2 linked regions of the Cohaesibacter gelatinilyticus genome follow. The protein of the gene in region 2 binds, or shares a complex with, the protein of the main gene of each other region. Links are inferred from orthologs where the notes say so. Each region holds a gene or a part of one and is shown on either strand. Other genes may lie near its edges.

Region 1 (3,388 bases), on a different replicon or contig from region 2:
TACCCAATCTTCGTCTGGCAGAGTTACCTTTTCCAATGGTAGCGAGATGTCCTGAGTCTTCAGATTGTCCAGTGCTCGGGAAAGGGCTTCGTCGGCAATTTCCTCAGCTGGATAGAGGGACAAGGCCCAGACTTTGGCGTCTTCATCAATCTCGAAATTGGAAATGGCAAAGCCGTCTTCTTCGAACAGGACTTCAAGATGCCGGGCGGCATTCTGGACCTGATCGGCAGGGCCTTCGGCATAGAGATAGTGGGACATGTGTCAGTCTTTCGCTTGACGTATAACGCTATGGCAACTCGATGCCAATTTTGTGCTTCGATAGCGGCTCTTGGAGGTAAAGGCAAGATCACAAGATGTTCCGCTGGCGTTTCCGCCAATCAATGACGTTCCACAAAGCTGTCAATCACCCGCTTAGTGCCGGTAGAAAACTCGACTGTCAACTTGTTACCTTCGATGGATTTGACATTCCCGTAGCCGAATTTCTGATGGAAAACACGCTCACCTACTGAATAGAGAGATGGTGTATCTGAGGTGCCTTTGGCGATCAGTTCGCCATCAATCACCTTGCCACTGGAAGCAGGTCCGCCTCCATAGCGTTGCTTGGGCTTGCCGGTTTTCTTGGCCTTGTTGTTTTGAGCGCGTTTCCAGCCCGGAGTATCGTAATTGTTCTCGAACGGATCGGAGCTATCAAAGCGGCTTTTGCCATAGATGGAGCCACCGACACCGGAATTGCCATAGCCGCCATAAGTGGATTGGCTCTCCACAACGTCCACATGAGCGGGAGGCAGTTCGTCCAGAAAACGCGATGGGACGGAACTCTGCCAAAGACCATGAATGCGGCGATTGGAAGCCACATAAATCTTGGCACGTTTCTTGGCACGGGTGATGCCCACATAAGCAAGACGGCGTTCTTCTTCCAAACCGCGTGTGCCGGATTCATCCAAAGCACGTTGATGAGGGAAAAGACCTTCTTCCCAACCTGGCAGGAAAACGGTGTCAAATTCCAATCCCTTGGCTGAGTGCAATGTCATGATGGAGACTGCTTCATTACTTTGGGCAGAATCACGATCCATGACCAGCGCAATATGTTCCAGGAAGCTTGGAAGGCTGTCGAACTCTTCCATGGAGCGGATGAGTTCCTTCAAGTTGTCGAGGCGGCCAGGGGCATCAGCGCTTTTGTCCTTCTGCCACATCTCGGTATAACCGGACTCATCCAAAATCATTTCAGCCAGTTCGGTATGCTTCATGGAAGCGAGCATGGTGCGCCAATGGGTAAACTGGCCGAGCACGCCCTTCAGCGAATTGCGCGGACGCGGTTTGAGTTCTTCTGTCTGAACCAGATCAGTTGCAGCTTCGGTAAGAGGCAAACCATGGCTTCGGGCGTGATCGTGAACTTGTTTGAGTGTTGCATCACCCAGGCCGCGGCGCGGGGTGTTGACGATACGCTCAAAGGCCAGATCATCGGCAGGTTGTACCACGCAACGGAAATAGGCGAGGGCATCACGGATCTCGGCGCGTTCATAGAAGCGCGGGCCGCCAATGACGCGATAGTTCAGCCCCATGGTGATGAAGCGATCTTCGAACTCGCGCATCTGGAATGACGCACGGACGAGAATGGCAATTTCGTTCAGATCATGTTTGGCACGCTGGAGATCTTCGATTTGCTCACCGATGGTGCGGGCTTCTTCCTCGCTGTCCCAAGCTGATGTGACTGTTACCTTCTCCGCGTCGTCATCTTCGATTTGGGGATGAAGCGTTTTACCGAGACGGCCTTCATTATAAGTGATCAAATGAGAGGCTGCGGCAAGAATATGGACCGTGGAGCGATAATTGCGTTCAAGTCGAATGACCTTGGCGCCGGGAAAATCTTCCTCGAACCGCAGAATGTTATCGACTTCTGCGCCACGCCAACCATAGATGGATTGGTCGTCGTCACCAACGCAGCAGATATTATTGCCGCCTTGGGCCAGCAGGCGCAGCCAGAGATATTGCGCGATATTGGTGTCTTGATACTCGTCCACCAGAATATAGCGAAAGCGCTTGTGATAATCGGCCAATATGTCCGGGTTTTCGCGGAAGAGCCGCAAGCATTCCAGAAGCAGATCTCCAAAATCACAGGCATTGAGAACTTTCAGGCGGGCCTGATATTCCGTATAGAGTTTGACGCCATGGCCTTGGGCAAAATAATAGCCTTCGTCTTGTGGGACTTGTTGTGGCGTCAGGCCGCGGTTCTTCCAGCCATCAATCAGAGTGTTCAGTTGGCGCGCAGGCCAGCGCTTTTCGTCCAGGCCTTGGGCTTGGATAAGCTGCTTCATCAGGCGAAGTTGGTCGTCAGTATCAAGGATGGTGAAATTGGATTTCAGATCCACCAACTCCGCATGTCGACGCAGGATCTTCACGCCAATCGAGTGGAAGGTGCCCAGCCATTGCATGCCCTCGACATTGCCGCCGATGAGATTGCCGATGCGGTCCTTCATTTCGCGGGCGGCCTTGTTGGTGAAGGTCACTGCGAGGATCTGCCAAGGCATGGCGCTGCGGGTTGCCAGAATATGACCGATGCGGGTGGTAAGAACACGGGTCTTGCCTGTACCTGCGCCAGCCAGCACCAGAAGTGGCCCATCGATGCTTTCTACCGCATCCCGTTGTTCCGGGTTCAGGCCATCCATATAGGGTACGGGCCGCATCTTTTGCAATTGTGCTCGAATGCTTTGATGATCAGGCTCACCGTCTGACGGAGTAGGGGGTGTCGGTGGTGAAGCAAACAAGTCAGACATGGAGTGAGTGGGTCCTACTGGATCGGTTTATGCATGGCATTGAAGGGCATAAGCCCTTATAAACCAGATTTCGAATCTGGATCTAGAACATTATAGCAACATAATGGCTTTGTCAGGACTTTCTAAGCCTTTTTTAAAGGGGGCGATAGAAGTCAAATGCCATTGGTGGGCATTCCAGTCTTAGCGGTGTTCTTGCGCATGGGTGTCGATCAACAGGTCGTTGAAATAGCGAAGGGCATCAACTTGCTTTGCCCAACCAAGTATTTTGGTTGGATCATCAGGATCTGCGACGGGGATTGGTTCGCCACCACAGGCGTCAAAGGCCTTCAAAGCTGTTTCCAGATTATCCATCAACCGTAATGTGTCTGAATCTTCCGGAAGTAGATGGTCTTCTTCCAAAGCATCCTCTGTCAAAGGATGATAGAATTGCGCCACTTTGATATGGGTAACAAGGAACTTGTGATCACCTTCCTGTAAGAAGACACCGCGCATTTCCAGCTGCCAATGAAAATAGGAGCGCCCATGCAGTGCCAATGTCAGGCCTGTGGCAATGGAGACTGTGATAAGTAGTGCGATGGAGAGCGCATATCCACCGGTGAGCTCAAAGACGATCA
Region 2 (3,523 bases):
GCCTGTTTGCCGCATTGTTTGGTGCCCTGATTCTCGGAGAAACCCTGACAGGCGACCAATGGCTTGGCTGCGCCATGATCTTTTCTTCCATTCTGCTGGTGGAATTGCTGCCACAATTCCAAAAATTCATTAAATCCAAAAAACTCGCCGAGCAAAATAACTGAAAAGAAAAGGCTGCTTCCAACCAGAAGGTTTAAGAAGCAGCCTCAGTTGTCGGAATGGCAACGGAGAACCGCTTTGTCACCACTCCAGAGAGTTCCAAAATGTCGGCATCAAATATCAGCAATCAGATCCAATCTTCATCTGTACTGATATTTTATATATTTCGAATATACATAATAAAAAGATCTTTTGCAAATGTCTTCAATAGTCTTAGCTGGCATCTCCGTTCCGACAGCCAGACGAGACATAAATTTCCCCATTCCTATGGAATGGCTCTTCTTATTCCCTCTTTGTTCCCTTATATTGACCGAGGTTCGCCCATCTGATGGGCAATTCTGTTTCATGCTCGCTTGATCCAATAACCCACGAGCAAAGGGGCTTTCATGGCATCGAAAAAAGACAGCAATTCTGGGAAAACAACAAAACCAGACGGCATGGGAGAAGCCCCACAAGCCGCATTTGAAGGCGTGCCTCTGTCCGATTCCATTTCCAGCTGGGCTGACGAGATAGCCCAAAGCGTAGAAACAAAAACAACGCCCCCCGCCAAACCAAAGCGCACCCGCAAAGCCAAGCCAGATGATAAGGATGTCACCGCCCGCCAAAAGGCTGCTGGCGGTCAGAATCCTGTTGCCGGTCTTGATATCTCGTTGGAAAAAGCTGAAGAGCTGGAACGTGTCACCAAGGAACGCAAAAAGGCTCAGAAGAAAAAGAAAAGCTCTGATCGCTCGGGGGTCACGGAAACCGTCACCGCTCTGGAGAAGCTGATCGAGCATGGCCGTCCGGAATTCATGGATGCCGAACCATGGCGCCCTCATCGCCCGGACAGACCGGAAAAATCCGAAGGCGGTGTGTCCTTTGATCTGGTTACCGAATTCGAGCCTTCTGGCGATCAACCCACCGCCATTGCCGATCTGGTAGAAGGTGTAAAGGATGGTGAAGCCACACAGGTTCTGCTTGGGGTGACTGGGTCTGGTAAAACCTTCACCATGGCGCAGATCATCGCCAAGACCCAGCGCCCGGCGTTAATTTTGGCACCAAACAAGACACTGGCAGCACAGCTCTATGGCGAGTTCAAAAGCTTCTTCCCGAACAATGCGGTAGAGTATTTTGTCTCCTACTATGACTATTACCAGCCAGAAGCCTATGTGCCGCGCACCGATACCTTCATCGAGAAGGACAGCAGCGTCAACGAACAGATTGACCGCATGCGCCACTCCGCCACCCGTGCAGTACTGGAACGCGATGACGTAATCATCGTCGCATCGGTTTCGTGCATCTATGGTATCGGCTCGGTTGAGACCTATACCGAGATGAGCTTCAAGATTGAGGTTGGTGACCAGATTGATCAGCGCCAATTGATGGCTGATCTGGTCGCGCTTCAATATCGACGCAATGATCAAGCTTTCCAGCGCGGCAACTTCCGTGTTCGCGGTGACATCATCGAGATCTTCCCAGCCCACTATGAGGACCGCGCCTGGCGCGTCTCCATGTTTGGCGACGAAATCGAAGAAATCATGGAGTTTGACCCTCTCACCGGCAAAAAGGCCGGGGAGCTCGAATTCGTCAAGCTCTATGCGAACTCACACTATGTAACCCCACGCCCAACGCTCAATCAGGCGATTAAAAGCATCAAGAAGGAGATGGCTGAACGCATCGAAGAACTTAACGCCCATGGCCGTCTACTGGAAGCCCAGAGACTCGAGCAGCGTTGCCGCTTCGATCTGGAAATGATGGAAGCAACCGGTGCATGTGCTGGCATTGAGAACTATTCCCGTTATCTCACCGGACGTCTTCCAGGTGAACCACCTCCCACTTTGTTTGAATATCTGCCCGACAATGCTCTGATCTTCATCGATGAGAGCCATGTCACCATAGGCCAGCTCGGCGCCATGTATCGGGGTGACTTCAGACGAAAAGCAACCTTGGCCGAATACGGCTTCCGCCTTCCAAGCTGCATGGACAATCGTCCTTTGCGCTTTGAGGAATGGGATGCCATGCGCCCGCAAACCGTCGCCGTTTCCGCCACCCCGGGAAAATGGGAGATGGAAGAGACAGGCGGCGTCTTTGCCGAACAGGTCATTCGTCCAACTGGCTTGATTGACCCAGTCATTGAGATCCGCCCTGCCACCACGCAAGTGGATGATCTACTGGGTGAAGTGAAAGAAAAGGCCGCTGCTGGTTTCCGAACGTTAGTCACAACTCTGACCAAGCGCATGGCAGAAGACCTGACTGAATACCTGCATGAGCAAGGCGTCCGCGTGCGCTATATGCACTCCGATGTCGATACGCTGGAGCGGATCGAAATCATACGCGACCTGCGCCTTGGTGCCTTTGATGTTCTCATCGGCATCAACCTGCTACGCGAGGGTCTGGATATTCCCGAATGTGGTCTTGTCGCCATTCTCGATGCAGACAAGGAAGGGTTCCTACGCTCGGAAACTTCCCTCATTCAGACCATTGGTCGTGCAGCCCGTAACGCAGACGGCAAGGTCATTCTTTATGCCGACCGCATGACTGGCTCCATGGAGCGCGCCATTGGCGAAACCAATCGCCGTCGTGAAAAGCAGACAGCCTATAACGAAGAACACGGAATCACGCCGCAAACAGTGAAGAAAAATATCGGCGATATTCTTGGCTCGGTCTATGAGGGCGATCATGTCACCGTTGACAAAGGCATGGCAGAAGAAGGCCCGGCCTCCATTGGCCATAACCTGGAAGCCCATATCGAGGACTTGGAAAATCGGATGAAAGAGGCCGCTGGTAATCTGGAATTCGAAGAGGCGGCCCGTTTGCGCGACGAGGTCAAGCGCCTGCGCGAAACCGAACTTGCCATTGCCGATGATCCCCTTGCTCGCCAATCTTCCATTGAAAATCAGGCAGGTAGCTACAAGGGCGACAAAAAATACGGCAAGTCGGCCAACCTGCCCAAAGGCACCCGCATCCAGGAGCCTGATCTGGATGATATGGGTCCTGGTACCGACCGCACTATACCCAAAGGTGGGCGCTCCTATCCAAAACCCAAGAGACGAAAAACATAAAATACAACTATAGATTGTTATTTTATGTCATTTAAGTGACTGAAAAATAACAAAATAAAAGCTTTGCAATTTAAAACAATAACTTGCTTTCTAAGCAGAAAGCCGTATATGGTCGATCTCGGGATCATAAGATCATAGTGCGAGTAGACCAGTGCAAACATCTGAGCTGTTGCATCAGGTGCCATTGTTCAATGGCCTTGATGAGCAGATAATTGACCATTTCTGCGCTCATACAAATCAACGACAGATCAAGAAGGGCACAATGATTTGTGCTCCGGATGATGTCGCGCACAATTTCTACATCGTACAATCAGGTTGGGTAA

The links.
Region 1: the proteins of uvrB (region 2) and CRO57_RS09510 are in contact, whole or in part, in a crystal structure (PDB 7EGT), measured with the Thermus thermophilus proteins. The link is inferred for Cohaesibacter gelatinilyticus from one-to-one orthologs. Residues at the interface, in WP_096411307.1 of Thermus thermophilus: Glu23, Leu25, Arg26, Asp27, Gly28, Glu29, Arg30, Phe31, Arg55, Glu326, Asp327, Phe328, Glu379, Ser382, Gln383, His398, Gly400, Arg401; in WP_096412145.1 of Thermus thermophilus: His654, Arg656, Phe657, Gln666, Asp668, Glu669, Lys680, Arg681, Leu682, Ser683, Lys685, Tyr686, Ala687.

The regions. Positions count from the first base shown.
Region 1 is NZ_OBEL01000001.1:2,088,955-2,092,342, reverse strand. What follows is about bases 77-3,139. They hold CRO57_RS09510 (ATP-dependent helicase), read right to left. Parts: upstream 2,775-3,139; coding sequence 378-2,774; downstream 77-377. Other genes in these bases: CRO57_RS09505 (chloride channel protein), read right to left, coding at 2,955-3,139; CRO57_RS09515 (50S ribosomal protein L11 methyltransferase), read right to left, coding at 77-258. Outside these bases: more of CRO57_RS09515, read right to left, coding at 1-76; more of CRO57_RS09505, read right to left, coding at 3,140-3,388. UniProt on the Escherichia coli protein: A helicase with DNA-dependent ATPase activity. Unwinds DNA duplexes with 3'-5' polarity. Translocates on single-stranded DNA with 3'-5' polarity. Initiates unwinding more efficiently from a nicked substrate than double-stranded DNA.
Region 2 is NZ_OBEL01000006.1:37,378-40,900, forward strand. Bases 203-3,400 are described here. They hold uvrB (excinuclease ABC subunit UvrB), read left to right. Parts: upstream 203-545; coding sequence 546-3,200; downstream 3,201-3,400. Other genes in these bases: CRO57_RS19665 (Crp/Fnr family transcriptional regulator), read left to right, coding at 3,352-3,400. Outside these bases: CRO57_RS19655 (DMT family transporter), read left to right, coding at 1-164; more of CRO57_RS19665, read left to right, coding at 3,401-3,523. UniProt on the Escherichia coli protein: The UvrABC repair system catalyzes the recognition and processing of DNA lesions. A damage recognition complex composed of 2 UvrA and 2 UvrB subunits scans DNA for abnormalities.